DNA from 3 places in the Halobacillus sp. K22 genome. Region 3 is predicted to be linked to each of the others. Evidence: riboswitches for the same ligand, from Rfam matches in the RefSeq annotation. Region 3 holds a riboswitch; each other region holds the start of a gene.
What was found. Region 3 has a riboswitch for S-adenosylmethionine ahead of ACTWPM_RS07880 (OsmC family protein). Riboswitches for the same ligand answer to the same signal wherever they lie in the genome.
Positions count from the first base shown of each region.

Region 1: it holds a riboswitch for S-adenosylmethionine, as region 3 does, so the genes downstream of both, ACTWPM_RS12245 (methionine ABC transporter ATP-binding protein) here and ACTWPM_RS07880 (OsmC family protein) in region 3, are expected to answer to the same signal.
Region 2: it holds a riboswitch for S-adenosylmethionine, as region 3 does, so the genes downstream of both, msrA (peptide-methionine (S)-S-oxide reductase MsrA) here and ACTWPM_RS07880 (OsmC family protein) in region 3, are expected to answer to the same signal.

Region 1 is NZ_JBQQCN010000015.1:90,261-95,539, reverse strand. Features, by position in the region: gene gcvH (glycine cleavage system protein GcvH) at 1-135, shown strand, start outside; gene ACTWPM_RS12265 (toprim domain-containing protein) at 273-620, shown strand; gene ACTWPM_RS12260 (thioredoxin family protein) at 631-945, shown strand; gene ACTWPM_RS12255 (hypothetical protein) at 1,045-1,371, shown strand; gene ACTWPM_RS12250 (TlpA family protein disulfide reductase) at 1,364-1,789, opposite strand; SAM riboswitch class I at 1,856-1,964, shown strand; SAM riboswitch class I at 2,113-2,220, shown strand; gene ACTWPM_RS12245 (methionine ABC transporter ATP-binding protein) at 2,293-3,318, shown strand; gene ACTWPM_RS12240 (methionine ABC transporter permease) at 3,311-3,979, shown strand; gene ACTWPM_RS12235 (MetQ/NlpA family ABC transporter substrate-binding protein) at 4,014-4,886, shown strand; gene ACTWPM_RS12230 (carboxymuconolactone decarboxylase family protein) at 4,956-5,279, shown strand, end outside.
Region 2 is NZ_JBQQCN010000034.1:28,942-34,220, forward strand. Features, by position in the region: gene ACTWPM_RS18705 (ribonuclease H-like YkuK family protein) at 1-228, shown strand, start outside; gene ACTWPM_RS18710 (peroxiredoxin-like family protein) at 913-1,566, opposite strand; gene eutH (ethanolamine utilization protein EutH) at 1,617-2,735, opposite strand; gene msrA (peptide-methionine (S)-S-oxide reductase MsrA) at 2,865-3,338, opposite strand; SAM riboswitch class I at 3,457-3,576, opposite strand; gene ACTWPM_RS18725 (AIM24 family protein) at 3,754-4,452, opposite strand; gene ACTWPM_RS18730 (chromate transporter) at 5,270-5,279, opposite strand, start outside.
Region 3 is NZ_JBQQCN010000008.1:39,091-44,369, forward strand. Features, by position in the region: gene ACTWPM_RS07870 (hypothetical protein) at 222-764, opposite strand; gene ACTWPM_RS07875 (EamA family transporter) at 1,013-1,915, shown strand; SAM riboswitch class I at 2,049-2,154, shown strand; gene ACTWPM_RS07880 (OsmC family protein) at 2,238-2,543, shown strand; gene ACTWPM_RS07885 (hypothetical protein) at 2,573-2,719, shown strand; gene ACTWPM_RS07890 (sodium:solute symporter family protein) at 2,716-4,329, shown strand; gene ACTWPM_RS07895 (NAD(P)-binding protein) at 5,277-5,279, opposite strand, start outside.

The DNA.
Region 1 (5,279 bases), on a different contig from region 3:
GAAGACAGCCCGGAATTCGTAAATGAATCCCCGTATGATAAAGCGTGGATGGTTATTGTCGAACCAAGTGCTTCTTCTGAAATGGATGAACTAATGACATCCGATCAATATGAAGAAATGATTAATGAAGACTAAAGTCAAGCATTTACCATGAGCAATTGTACAGGCAGGGCTACATATATTCCTTGTCTGACATGATGGTGTATCATATTAATCATGTTCAGACCATGCCCCTTTGGCATGGTCTGTTTCTATATAGTGGGTGATAGAAAATGGATGGAGAAAGAATTGTAATCGTTGAGGGAATAACAGATAAGCGAAAAATCAAGAAAATTCTTGATGAAGATATAGAGATCATTTGTACACATGGAACCCTTGGTATTGAACGGATGGAGGAACTAATCTATGATTACAATCTTGATGGGCGCAGGGTGTATATTCTTGTAGATGAAGACGATTCTGGCTACAAATTAAGAAAACAGCTGACAGCAGAGCTCCCTCATGCCGTACACATCTATATTGATAAAGCATTTCGTGAAGTGGCAGCCACGCCAGAACCAGAATTAGCCAGAGCCTTATTAAACAGGCATTTCCACGTAAAGCCCATCTATCTCATTTAGGAGGATCATTGTGCAGGAAATAGATAACAAGTCAGCAGGTCACGAGTTAGAAGAACAAAAAACTGGATTGACATTCATCCATACTCCTTTTTGTGGGACCTGCCACTTGGCCAGAAAAATGCTTACGGCTATAGAGGCCACTTATAATAAAGAATTATTCAGGGAATGCAATGCTTCTCTGCATCCTGACTTAATGAAAACTTATCAAATAAAAAGTGTACCTTGTCTATTAATTACACATCACGGGGAAATAATAGAGAAAGTTTATGCCTTTCATTCTGTTCCTTTTATGTACGATAAACTTTCTGAATATGTAAAAAAATAAATGAATTACCCGGGAAATGACGAACGATTTTTCGTTATTTTAAAAGGGTTGACTCCTCCTTATCAAGAATTTATTTAACAAACAAAGGAGGAGTTAACAATGGTGGAATTCATACAAGATTGGGTTAAACAAGTGAATCAGAGAACAGATCTTTTGCCCAGTTGGCGGGAAAGAAGACTTAACGTAATTCTCCAGGTTGGCAATCATAGAATTTACATGTATATAGACCAGTCAGGGGTGCATCTCAAAACAGATCAACAGGAAAACGGACTAAATCTCATTCACCTGCAATCTTCCAGTACCATTATGAAAACTTTGTTTATGGGTGAACAAAAATTAACTTCTCTTCCCCAGGCGACGATTAAAGTTCAAGGGGCATACCGGAATATTTTGTTTATCGAATCACTCCTGTTATTGGCTAAATGAGTTCGCCCAGAGATTCTACAATGGATAAGAAATCTGCTTGATCACCGAATTGTGAATGGATAAAACCATCCTTGTTGATAATCACAGTAGTAGGTACACCTTCACTGTTGAACAAGTCATAGATCGTTCGACCATGGTCTTTAAGAGCAGGCTGAGATAAAAACTTTTCTGCATATTCCTCTGCCTCAGCTTCGCTCCGTTCACGGCCAGATACATTTATAGTAACCATCTTGACTTTCTGATGGTCCATTGTTTTATATAACTGCTCTTTCTTAGGTAAATCCTTCCCGCTGTCGGGGCACCATGAGGTCCAAAATGTAAGAACAATTACTTTTCCCAGATCCTCTGTAGTATTATAAGAGCCTTCCTTATTTAAATAAGGAAGTTCGAAACTTGGCGCATTCCTCAACGTGACCACTCCTTAATTGTTGACTTAATTTATAGCCCCATGCTAACATAATCATTAATTTAATAGCGACATCTTCACTTATCCAGAGAGGCGGAGGGACTGGCCCATTGATGCCCGGCAACCGGTTTATGCAGATGAACACGGTGCTAATTCCTGCAAAGTATTTTACTTTGGTAGATGAGAAGAGTGTTCTAAATGAACTCTTCTAATTTAAGGAAGAGTTTTTATTTTGTCGAATTTATAGGAATATTATCAAGTTGACACGAAATTCTAACAATGCTAGAATCCTCTTTATGGTACGTACACGTATTAAAGTGATAAAAAATTAAAATCTCTTATCCAGAGAGGCGGAGGGACTGGCCCGTTGATGCCCGGCAACCGGCAAGCTAAGACTTGGTAAGGTGCCAATTCCTGCAAGGTAATCCTTGTGAAGATGAGAGAACAGATAAAGATTGTTACGCTAACCTTTCTGTTCTCAAGCAGAGAGGTTTTTTTATTGGAGGGAAGACGACATGATTTCAATTAAAGGCTTATCTAAAGTCTTTCGAACGAAACATCAGGAGGTCCGTGCCGTCGACGACCTAAGTTTACAGATAAAAAAGGGAGAAATATACGGGGTTATCGGTTACAGCGGTGCTGGAAAAAGTACTTTCATAAGGTTGTTAAACCGCCTGGAAGATCCAACGGACGGCAAGGTCACCATTGATGAGCAAGATTTGACTTCTTTAAACAAAGGGAAACTGCGAGAGGCCCGGCAGGAGATTGGGATGATTTTTCAGCATTTTAATCTTTTGTGGTCTCGAACTGTTCACGATAATATCGCTTTTCCACTTGAAATAGCTGGTGTACCTAAAAGCGAAAGAACCAAACGTGTTAATGAATTAATAGACCTGGTAGGCCTTAGTGGACGAGGCAATTCTTATCCATCTCAGTTAAGCGGCGGTCAGAAACAAAGAGTAGGAATAGCTCGTGCGCTAGCGAATAAACCTAAAGTTCTTCTTTGTGATGAAGCTACTTCTGCTCTTGACCCAGAAACGACAGATTCCATTCTTGATCTATTAGTAGATATTAATGAGAAGCTTGGACTGACAATTGTACTCATTACCCACGAAATGCATGTAATCCGAAAGATCTGCCATCAGGTAGCAGTTATGGAACAAGGTAAAATTGTGGAACAGGGAGACGTACTTGATGTTTTCCTTTATCCAAAAGAACAGGTTACTAAGAAATTTGTCGATCAGGTAATGGGAGACCCTGAGCGGGAACATTCACTTCAACTTATAAAAGATACGTATAAGACTGGAGAGATTCTTCGTCTGCACTTCGTAGGTGAGAGCACCAATCAGGCTTTAATCAGTGAAGTTTCCAGGAAGTTTGTGTTAGATGTAAACATATTGCACGGAAAGATCACTCAAACCCAAAAGGGTGCGTATGGAACGATGTTTGTGCAATTCCTGGGTGATAAAGAAGAAATTACGCGTGCGATTGAATATATTCAATCCACCTCTGTGGAAGTGGAGGTGAGCCCGGATGATTAATCAATTTTTCCCAAACGTCACTATGGATGATTTAATAACAGCTACCAACGAAACGCTCTACATGACGCTTATCTCTGTAGCTGGAACGTTTGTTTTAGGTTTACTGTTAGGTTTACTTCTTTACTTGTCAGGTCCTGGGGGTCTGTGGCAGAACAAGATATTAAACTGGATTACTGCTTCAGTTGTTAACATATTCAGAGCTATACCTTTTATCATTTTAATTCTGTTATTATTCCCATTTACTGATTTTCTCATAGGCACTATTCGGGGCCCTAAAGCGGCACTGCCCGCGCTAATTATAGGTGGGGCACCGTTCTATGCACGACTTGTAGAGATTGCATTGAAAGAAGTAGATAAAGGTGTCATCGAAGCTGCTAAATCGATGGGGTCTAAATCTTCTACTTTGATTTTTAAGGTGCTGCTTCCAGAGTCAATGCCAGCCCTGGTTTCAGGGATTACCGTTACAGCTATTGCTTTAATCGGATATACTGCAGTGGCGGGGGCAATCGGTGCCGGTGGATTAGGTGACTTTGCCTATTTCTACGGCTTTCAGCGAAGCGACTTTGATGTTGTCTTTATTTGCACGATTCTCATTGTGATTATTGTTTTCATTTTCCAATTTATCGGGGACTTCGTTTCGAGAAAATTGGATAAAAGATAAAAATCCTAAATAAAATTAAAGGGAGAGAGTACTCATGAAAAAAATTACATTCGGTATTTTTACTTTATTATTTATTATCCTTTTATCAGCATGTGGTTCATCTGATGAAGGAAACTCAGGTTCGGAAGATAGCAGCAGCGGTGACGGCAGTTCTGAAGAAGGAACTACTGAAATAGCTGTTGGTGCTACAAGTGTCCCACACGCAGAAGTACTTCAAGAAGCTAAACCATTGCTTGAAGAGCAAGGAATTACACTGACCATTGAAGAATATCAAGATTATGTACTTCCTAACCAGGACTTAGCAGAGGGAAGAATTGATGCAAACTATTTCCAGCATATTCCTTATTTAGAAACACAAATGCAAGAAAATGATTATGACTTTGTAAATCTTGGCGGGATTCACATTGAACCTATGGGTATCTACTCTCAAAACATCTCAAGCGTTGATGAAGTTCCAGAAGGTACTACCCTGGTGATGAGCCGTTCAGTAGCTGACCATGGAAGAATTCTTTCGCTTCTTGAACGTGAAGGTCTGGTAAAATTAGATGAAAGCGTAGATAAAGTGGATGCTACTGTAGACGATATTGTTGAAAACCCAAAAAATCTTCAATTTGACTCCGGAGTAGATGCAGCGACATTACCGGAGATCTACAAACGAGAAGAAGATGCTCTAGTAGCGATTAATACAAACTACGCTATTGAAGCTGACTTGAACCCAAGTGAAGATTCATTGATCCTTGAAGGCTCTGAATCCCCTTATGTAAATGTGATCGCGGCCCAGAGTAAAGATGAAGATTCAGAAGCACTGCAAACATTAGTAGAAGTATTACGTTCAGAAGAAATTCAAACGTTCATGAAGGAAGAATATAATGGAGCTGTAGTGCCTGTAGATGGCAGCTCTGAATAACGGATAAGATAAGTGACTGCGGTTTATACTAACTGCAGTCACTTATTTTTATTGGGAGGTTAGAATGCGATGCAAGAACAACAAATGAATTGGACACAGACGTATTTACATGATTATAAAGAAGGTTTGGGTGATTTTACTGAGAAAATGCCAGAAGTCGCTCATCAATTCAGTGAATTCACAGAAGCGTGTTTCAAAGAAGGCGAGCTTTCTAAAAAGCAGAAACAATTGATGGCACTTGGAATAAGCATAGTAGCTCAAGATGAATATTGTATGATTTACCACACAAAAGGTTGTGTGGATCAGGGTGCAACAGAAAAGGAAATTCTGGAGGCTTGTGGGGTAGCAGCTGCCTTTGGTGGAGGCGCGGCTTTAAGTCAGGCTGTAACGTTA
Region 2 (5,279 bases), on a different contig from region 3:
TTTACAGAAGAAAAGAAAACGGAAATGATTGATATTATTCTGCCTCATATTTATAAAGGCGCTACGTTTACCATGGAAGGGCATATCGACATTGGTTCAGGAGAGCGGAACCGGACAAGAGTGTATGTAAATGAAATGGTAGCGCGGATTGAATCACTCGGAATCGAACCAAAAATTAAGCCAGATTCGATTGTAGCCAGCAGTTACGCTAACAAATACACAAAATAACCCGCTACTCACTTTATAAGGCTCTGCTAAATCTCCGAGTTACTTATTAGAGATAAGCTCCCCTTACTGGAAGACTCAGTTTCGAGATAAATGGGGACCGTTACTCTATTTGGAAGAGGGCTGGTGGGGAAATAACTCGCTTTCCTATGGGGGAACGGTGAGCTTCCTCGCTCGTTTCACTCCCTGCGGGATCTCACCTAGTTCTTTCTCCCATGGGAGTCTCGCCATTTCCCCACCAACCCAGCCATTTCTTGTGAACGGACCCTGCTATAGGAGATAGAAGCCATGCCACATCTGCTTCCAATGCTTATATAACAGGGTTTCTATAGCTAAACACACGTAAAGACCAGTGTGAATCATAGATGATCCTTGTTCATTGGAAGGCGTTTATGCAGACAATTTTGAGCTCTCAATGATCGCAAAGGGGCGGAAGGGAACGGCGAAGACTCCTGCGGGATGAACATGATCGGTGAGATCCCGGAAGGCGAAGCCTGAGGAAGCTCACCACATGCCCGCGGAAAGCGAGTCGTTCCCTGGAGCCCCTTTCTCTACAAAATATCTCGAAACTGAGTCTTCAACTATACGGCCCTTTAGTGTAATAACTTGCTTATGTAAAATCAACGATGCCTTTTCATAAGATTTAAAAAAGCACAATCTCGACTCAACTGAGATTGTGCTTTTTGATTATACTCGCACTTTCTTTAATTGCTCCAGTACTTCTGAAGGCTCTGCGCGATCTTTGTAATCTTCTTTCGTATATTCATAAACAATCGTTCCGTCCTGATCAATCACATAAGTTGCAGAAACAGGAAGTGTCCACGTTTCATCACCGTTATGCTCGTCTACTCTCAGTCCTTTATCCTTGTACACTTCAACAAGGTAATCCGGCAGCTGATAAACGAGATTATACTGATTGGCTGTTTCATTTCCGACATCACTTACGACATGGAACTGTAGATCATTTTTCTCGGTCGTGGATAAAGAATGATCAGGTGATTCCGGACTGATAGCAATTAATTCGCCACCGTTTTCGTGAATATCACCCAGGATTTCCTGATAAGACCGGAGTTCCATATTGCAATAAGGACACCAGCCTCCCCGGTAAAACGTCAGAATAACAGGTCCTTGTTCCAGCTGTTTGTATAATTCTATAGAATTTCCCTTCGCATCAGGAAGGTTGAAGTTGGGAGCTTTTTCGCCTTCAGCGAGACCCTTCCCGTCAGAAGACTGCTCCAATTCTTGAATGGCCTGCTTCATTTTCTTTTGCACATCTTCAGGAGCCGTCGCTTTGAATTTTTCAATGTATTCGTTGTAGCGCTCTTTCATTTCTGTCTTCACAAGAAAAAACTCCTTTATGGTTTGATTCACGTCGATTATAACCTAGTTGTTTACTTGGTTAAAGGGATTTGCTCAGTTCCCCTTGTTAAAAATAAAGCTATACATACAGCAAGTCCTCCTGCGGTCAGCTTTCCAGTTATCACTGGAACGATCATATCTTTTTCAACTCCTGCTACAAAAGCAAAGTGGCTGCCCAGCACAAAAGCACCGCTTACGGCAAAAGCTGAATTAACAACTTTCCCGCGGCGATCCATGTGTTTCATCATAGCAAGCATCGGTAAGTGATGGGCAAGAGAAGCGAGCAGGCCGGTCATAGCTGAAGCATTTAAACCGATCTTATTGCTCAACCGATTCCATAACTTTTCTCCTTTTTGATTCAAAAAAGCAATCAAAGGATAAGCACCGGCAAGGGTAACTGTAATTCTACCTACAATAGAGACTCCTTCAGAAAGAGGAGCCAATCCTGAGATAAGGGTGAATTCGGTGAGCGTTTCAATCGTAATGGCGACAAGTCCCGTAATAATTAGGATTTCAACCCCTTTTCCAAACCAGGCAAATACACGTATCGCCCCATTTGTGAACAGCCATAAACCCACTCCGATAAAGACGGAGAGAAACAGCGCCGGCATTAGATTCTGCAGCATCCACAACCATTCATATCCTGCGATCGCACCTCCTGCCAGGCAGCCCACAGGGATTGTTACAATTCCGATTAAAATTCCTTTTGCGAAGTAAGGCCGGTCTTCTTTTTGAATGATGGTAAGGGCGACCGGTATAGTGAAGACGAGGGTCGGTCCCATCATGGTTCCTAAAAATGCCCAGGAAAATACAGCCGCTTCATCTGTTAAGGCTAAAGCTTCTGAGAGGGAATAGGCTCCCATATCAATCGCTAAAATCATAGAAGCAAACATGGAGGGATCAGCGCCCATATCTCTAAAGACTGGACTAATGACAGGTGCAGTGATCTCTGATAAGACGGGGGCGAGCGAAATGATCCCTACCATGGATAGGGCTAGCGGCCCCATCATCATAAAGGCATCATAGAAATGCTTCCCTAACGATAATCGCTGATTAAGTACATAGTAATCCAAAGCCCCTGCCACCATAAAAATACACATGATGATTACTATCGATTCATTGATCCATAGCAAATCTGCTCCCCCCTTCATGAAATCTTCCTCTTACTCTCTCTTTTCGTTCCGTTCACTGTTTTCCCTTCCAAGTCCCGCGCCTAACTTTTCGTTCATAAAAAAACACTCAGAGTAAACACTCTGAGCGCCTGCTAAGGAAAGATTTATTTAGCCGATTCCGCATGCTACCGAACCATTTTTCTGTAAATACTTCTGGTGATGCTCTTCCGCTTCATAGAAAGTGGTGGACTGAACGACCTCAGTAACGATCGGACGCTTGAATGTACCTTTTTCATCCCACTCTTTAATCTTTTCTTCTGCAATATACTTTTGACTGGCATCGTTGTAAAAAATCGCAGAGCGGTATTGGTGACCGATATCGGCACCCTGACGGTTTTTAGACGTTGGATCATGGGTTTCAAAAAAGATATTTACGAGTTCAGAATAAGTAATTACAGTCGGGTCGTATTCTACTTTCACCGCTTCAGCGTGACCCGTTTTCCCCGTTTTAACCTGTTCATAGGAAGGATTATCCAAGTCCCCGCCAATATAACCTACACGTGTGGATGTGATGCCTTCAAACTTTTCAAAGAATGCTTCTACTCCCCAGAAACACCCTGCTCCAAAAATTGCCTTTGCCATTTCTCATCTGTCCTTTCCTTTTAACGCAACTTCTATCGAGAGCCTTTACGGGTATATGACAACGAAAAGACCCCTTTTCTTATCCAAGAAAAGGGGTCGTATAATAGTCCGTACGATCCTCTCATCTCTTAGGATGTCACCATCCTACAGGAATTGGCACCGTTCTCGTCAATCCTTAGATTGATTCGATGGTTGCCGGGCATCAAAGGGCCAGTCCCTCCGCCTCTCTGGATAAGAAGTTTCCGTTATTTATTTTTAAGTTATTTCATATCTTACAATGTTTTAGCAGTGAAGTAAAGGATGAAGCTTGAATTTTTTTGGAAAAAACATATTCAGCTCTCGTTTTGTTATCCTATTCAGATTCCCTTTAAAAAATGCCCGTCTATTTTTAAGGTTTTTCTCATTCGACAAACCCTTATTTGCCGCGATCTCCTGAAGTGCTGACTTCTTCAAACGGCTGGACGATGACAAAGCCATCACCATTGAATTCCATTTGGATCGATTCTCCACTTCCCCGGCCAATGATGGTTTTAAAACTGATATCTGTTCGAAATTCTGGCTGCAGATGCCCCGACCAGGCTACCGTCGCATTCGGATCAGTGATCACTGGCTGCCCTGGACGCACCATGATCGTGAGCGGTTCGTAGTGAGAAGTGATCGCTACTTTTCCTCTTCCCTGCAGTTTGACGTTGAACAGCCCGCCAGACATCATTCCAGCCACTTTTTTCATCAGTTGAATATCCCAATCCACGCCTGGCTCAAAGGCTAGAAGATCATTGCCGTTTACGGTGATTTCTTCATTATCCAGTTCTAGAATGGTAATTTTTTTACCTTGATCGGCTAAATAAAGGCTGCCGCGTCCGGTAGCTTTCATAAGGGAACTACCCTCCCCGCTCATCGCTTTCTTCATAAAGCGGCCTACGCCGTGCTCAAGAAACCCTTCTCTTTCGAACTTGATTTGCCCGTTGTAGGAGATCATAGAGCCCGCTTTCGCCCATACCTGATCCGTTAAGTTTACTTCCAGAATCCGCGGTGTTTCCAACTCAAAGTATTCATTTTCGGCATCGTCCTGCTTTGTTTCTCTTATAAATTGTTCAATGGAGTATTTGCTCATTCTTTCCTCTCCCTTTTTAATCAAAATTGATTCCTATGCAGGATATTCGCTCTACTCCTATGGTACTCCTTCTTCACCCAGGGGAATTTTGCTGGACTGAGGATTAAAGAGAGTCTGGAAGCTATGAGTTCTTGTACTACCTTAAATCTCTGTCGATTATTACAGATACGTTCCCGTTTGTGGAAGACTCAGTTTCGAGATATCTAGTGAGAGAATTAGGTCCTGCGGGGAACGAACTCGCTTTCCGGCCCTGCACGACGCAGGGTCGTTCGACGTTGCCACACGACGTAGCGTTCTTAGTCGAACCTCTTCTGTGCTGAGCCTCCTCAGGCTTCGACTTCCGGGGTCTCAACGATCATGTTTACCCCACAGGAGTCTCCCCGTTCCCCTCCGGACCTGGCCAAATCAGAAACTCGAAACTTGTTCGTTTTTCATCCGCTTGAGAAGTAAAAACCACATGGGCGTATATACTTTTTTTCATGTTGGAACTATGCGAGATAGCCTGTTATATAAGCATTTCAGTCAGGGTAATGAGGAAAGGATACTCTCTTTAGAATGGTGTCGTTTGCCCTAATAAAGTTGGATTGGCGGGGAAATGTGGAATCACCCTGAAAGACACGACCAACATAAGCTGACCATCAAAAAGATTGCGGTTTTTCAATCCGTTGATGAGCGGCTTATGTCTCGAGTGTCTAGGTGATGGAACAAGAGGTGTTATTTCCCCACCAGCCCCCTCCCTTATATCGTAAAGGATCCCAATTTATCTCGGTCCAGAGCCTTACACAATCCGGCCCTTTTGTTTATTAATTCGTTTTGGTCAACCTAAG
Region 3 (5,279 bases):
ACTGAGGAGGCTTGCCAGTTCCCCCGCAGGAAAGCGAGTTGTTTCCGTAGCCGCCCCCTCCTTTTTCTGGCAATGGACCCGAGTTATCTCGAAACTGAGTCTTAAAGAAACGGGAGCTTTTCTTCAACATTTAACATGGAGGTTGGCAGGACCATTAAAAAAGAACTCCTGATTGGGGAGTTCTTTTTTATATACTTATACAAATCAGTTGGCTGACTATCCTATAATTTCCGCTCCGCACTTTGAGTGATTTGATTTAAATAAAAATCTTTGAGTGACAGTTCAGGTCCAAAAGGGAAAAGCTGTTCGTTTCTATCAGAAGATGGCTCTTCCAGATCTGAAGATTCCTGTTTGGAAACTTCCTTTTTAGCCTGTTCGCCGGTAGATTTGTAACTGATATGAAACTCTTCTTGATAAATAGGGGTCTCATTCATAGCTTCTTGCTGCTTCATGCCGGATATCCAAGTCTCGAACTTATAGGTGCCACGGTCAATAATTACGCATAAATCTTCAAGTGACTGAGTCAGTTCTATTAAACAATCCATCCCATTTTTTAAGATGATCCCTTGTTTCCGCGCTTTTTCTAACGAATGTTCCAGTTTATATGGCTCTTCTTTATAACTAAATTCCACATAACAACTGCTGCGGTCCCAGTTGAATGTAAAATCCTCAATTTTCAAACGCTTCATCACATTGACCAGATTCGTTTCCACCATACCCTGCTCTTTATACGGCATTAACTTTAATAGACTATTCTTGAACATCCCCACGAACACTCCCTTTTTTTCTGATTTATAGTGATTTCCTTATACCAATCATTTCGACGAAAGGGAGAAAATCCCTGTAAAAATCGTTTTACATTTATCGCTATGATTTGCAAGCATTCACCTCAAAATACGACATACTTGAATTATTTTCCTCTTTTACATTGAGTTTTCAAGGGGGCTTTGAAATAATAGCATCAGTGTGTCGAATAATAGAAGCAGATCGTTAGGATCGGAGGTTTTAAGCAATGAATGGGAAAGGAATCACCCTGGTCTTCCTGGGGGCGGCAAGCTTTGGATTTACCCCCATATTTGTAAAAACAGGCTTTCAATACGGATACTCCCTGGGTCAGTTAAATATAGTCCAAATGCTCGCCGCCTTTGTCTTCCTGTGGGGCTTGTCTCTTTGGAAAGGACTTCGTATTAAAGAAATTCAGAAATCAGATCTTGTCAAAATTATCGCCACGGGCAGCACGGTGGGACTGACGGGTATTTTTTATTACGGAGCTATGCAGTACCTCCCTGCCTCTATTGCGATTATTCTGCTTTTCCAATTTGTTTGGATCGGTATGCTGTATGAATGGATTTTCACGAAAACTCCACCCGAACGCCTCCACTTGATTTCATTGGCCGTCACACTTACAGGAGTCGTGTTAGCTTCCGGACTTACAGGCGGTGATGGTCTGGATTTACACCCGATCGGTCTTATACTCGGACTGCTGTCAGGGTTTGCCTATGCCGGCTTTATTTTTTTCAGCGGTCAGGTGGCTGTCAACTCCCACCCTATATTGCGAAGTTCTCTTATGGTGACAGGATCTTTAGTGCTCGTGATGCTTGTGTTCATCCGCGACATCCCCACCATTCCCGTCCTGGACACGCGCTTATGGGCGATAGGTGCTGGGATTGCGCTTGTCGGTGCCGTTATACCTCCCCTGTTTTTCGCAGGAGGTGCTCCCCTTATTTCAGGCCGGCTCGCTAATGTGCTGAGCTCTGTGGAACTTCCGGTGGCGATTATTTCAGCTATGCTGATCCTTTCAGAAACGGTCACTCTTGTCCAGTGGACCGGCATTATTTTGATCCTTGCGGCTATTTTCATAAATGAGTTCGGCGGTAAGCTTGGGCAAAAAGAACAAAGACGTCAGGCGGGTTAAACTCTTTTTCCTAAACCTGGCAACCGTTAAACGGATCGCTCACCCTGTCTCTTCTTGTTTCCAAAGCTATTTTCTAAAAAGCAGTTGACAGATGATTAAGTTTACAAGTAGAATATTCGTTAAATTCATAATCTTCTTATCAAGAGCGGTGGAGGAAACTGGTCCTTTGATCCCGCGGCAACCTGTTTAAAAAACAAGGTGCTCATTCCAGCAGACATTTTCTGTCTGAAAGATAAGAGCCGGGACGTTCAAACCAACCCTTCTATTTTTCTTACAGAAAAGTAGAAGGGTTTTTTTATATTCAAAAATGGAGGGAAATGAAATGGTCGATCAGCAAACACAGAAGAAGTCAGCATTACGTTCCATTGACACACTAAGCAAGCGCACCAGCCAGTTTCAGAATGAGCACGCCATTCGGGATTTTACGTTTACGATTGATGAACCTGAGAAGCTTGGCGGTTCTAATGAAGCGTTAACTCCTATGGAATATATCATTGGATCGCTAAACGGATGTTTCATGATCGTTGTTGAAATGGTGGCAAAGGAAAAAGAGTTAACCATTGAAAAGCTGGAGGCTTCTTCAAGTGGAGCCATCGATCGCAGAGGACTGTTCGGACCGTTGATGTGAGCCCCCACTTTCAAACGGCAACGCTTAAGGTGGACGTTACATTTGCGCAGGAAGAAGTAGACGAAGAAGATTTTATTCAACACGTTCAAAAACGCTGCCCGGCTTACAACTTGTTTAAGGATGCAAACGTAGAAATTGAAGTCATTTGGAAAATCAACAAGGAGGTACAAACATGAGTTCATATGGAATTTGGATGATTTCACTCGCCTTATTATACACGCTCGCCCTCATCATCGTGGGTAATATTGCGAAACGAAAAGCCAACCGCGGCGAGCAATATTTCGTAGGGGGACGGACATTTAGATGGTGGACGGTGGCCTTTTGTATAACCGGCCTTTTCTCGGGTTCAACGTACATATCGATTGTCGAACTTTCCTATCTTACAGGAATTTCAGCCATATGGTACGGTGTCGCCGAAACCTTGCAAGTCTTACTGATTGCGCTATTATTAATTAAATCATTCCGTGAAAAGTTAGTTGTAACGATCTCAGGATTAATCGGAGATCAATTCGGCAGACGTGCTAAAGCTTTATCAGGTGCGATTACAGCATTCGCCTTCCCAATGTGGTCCGTCGCTACAGCGATTGCTTTTGCTTCTGCCTTTCATGTGTTTACCGGCGTTTCGTTATCCTTGTCCGTCGCTTTTACGGCTATTTTACTATTTGTTTATTTGCAGTCAGGCGGTATGTGGGCGGTTGCCTTTACACAAACCATGAACACGATTATTTTTGCCATTATGTTCATTATTGGAACTGTGGCTTTCTTTATCAACCCAGGCATCTCCGGATTACAGCAGCTTGCAGCCGATCAGCCGAGCATGTTTGATTGGGGTGGCGCCGGCCTTCAAGTGATCCTCGTATGGTTTGCCACTTTCCTAGTAAACGTGATTTTAGCGCAAGCCGCTTTTCAGATGGCCTTATCCTGTAAAACACCTGAAGAAGGTCGCAAAGGCTTAATTGTTGCAGAAGTGATGAGTGTTCCTTTTATTCTATTAGGTATTCTATTTGGCTTGTCAGCCGCTGCGGTCGTTCCTGACGCAAGTCTCGGACTCGTTGCTCTTCCCCAATATCTCATGGAAGTACTGCCTGCTCCTTTCGTGGGCCTATTCTTCTTAGGCATTTGGGCATGTGCTCTCGGGTGGGGTGCTCCTTGTCAGTTCTCAGGGGCAACCAGTCTTGGAAAAGACGTCGGAAGCGCCATTTTCCCTGGTGCATCTCCAGAACAGCTTGTTAAATACACCAAATGGTCGCTGCTGTTGCTGACAGGACTCATGATCATCTTCGGCTTCCTGCGCACAGAACAATCTGCCTGGTGGAACGTACTCGCCTGGACAATGAGAAACTCGGCCACTTTCGCACCAGTAGTGGCCGCATTATTCTGGCCGCTTGTCACAAAACGAGCCGTCCTCGGTTCCCTGTTTGGCGGGTTCGCAGCAGGATTAACCTGGTATCACTTAAGTAATTGGCACCCGGCTGATTTCTTCTTGAACATCCATCCGGTTTGGGTAGGAATGAGCGTCAATATTCTTGTCATGGTCCTGTTTACCGTTGCCTTCAACTATGGAAATTGGAAGATTACCAACGACCGCTCTGTTAAAGGAGCCGTTGTGCTGGCTGCCACTGCCGTGCTAGTTGTCGTTAACGCAATGTTCTATGAATCCCTGCACGCCGCTGGTGTCGTAGGTTTGACCCTATTCCTTAATGTACTAGCCGTATTTATCGGAAGTATTATTTATATCAAACCGAAAGTGACTGAAGCATCTGTACAAAAGAAAGTGATATCTTAGAAAATCGAAGGAACCCTTTAAAAAGTGTTTTAAGACATGTAAAAAAATAGAATACAAAAAAGCTTAGAGATGATTTGGCTCTAAGCTTTTTTGTAAGTTATGTATAGTATTTGTCTTTGATTATTAACCAAGCCTGCTCCGTTAATGAATTAAGTGATGGACCCCTGTTCAGCCAGCGCCCTCTTTTAGTGGATCACTAATACCACATTATCTCAAGGTACGATCTGCTTTCTTTTTTCCACAAATAAAAGTATTAGTGTGGCTATTGGCCCTATTATTAGAGAAAGAAAAAACCAGTTTAGTCCCGTCCTGTTCTTTCCTTGAGCAAGCCCAGCATTTATCAAGGCGAGAGTTCCCCAGCCTACAAAATATTGATTATCCATCTTCTTTCCTCTCCCATTTACATTATTCCATTTGATTAGTATGTACTTAAAATAACACAAAGTGTATATGTTGATTAAGGCGATCTTAGTTTCAAACCTCCCCTTCAGTCAAGATAAATGTGGTTCCTCACGCTGACTAAACCTTTAGCAGATGGTTACAGTGTACCTTTCCGTTTATTTACTTGGGGTTGAGCATAGAAACAGAAAATTTAAGAGCTTATTCATGTAACTTCTGTACCTCCTTTGTATACATACGAAAAACCATACTGATGTTTCAATATTAGGTTCTAGTATCTTGTACCTTAGTATTCCATGAACCTCTACGTTAACAAAAAAGCGAATGCTCTTAATTGAACAAAAACCCCTGGAGTCAATCCTGCCAATATTATTATTTTTGTCATTTTTTTCTGCTCAATTTCTAAAAAATAGTTAGAAGAACAGCTAGATTCTATTTATAATGAATTAACCAAATGATTTTAGCGAATTTTTTAATTATACCAAAAAAGCCTGACCTCCCGTAAAAAAGGAGTCAGGCTTTTTCAATTTTAAAAGGGAAAGTGTTAGTTA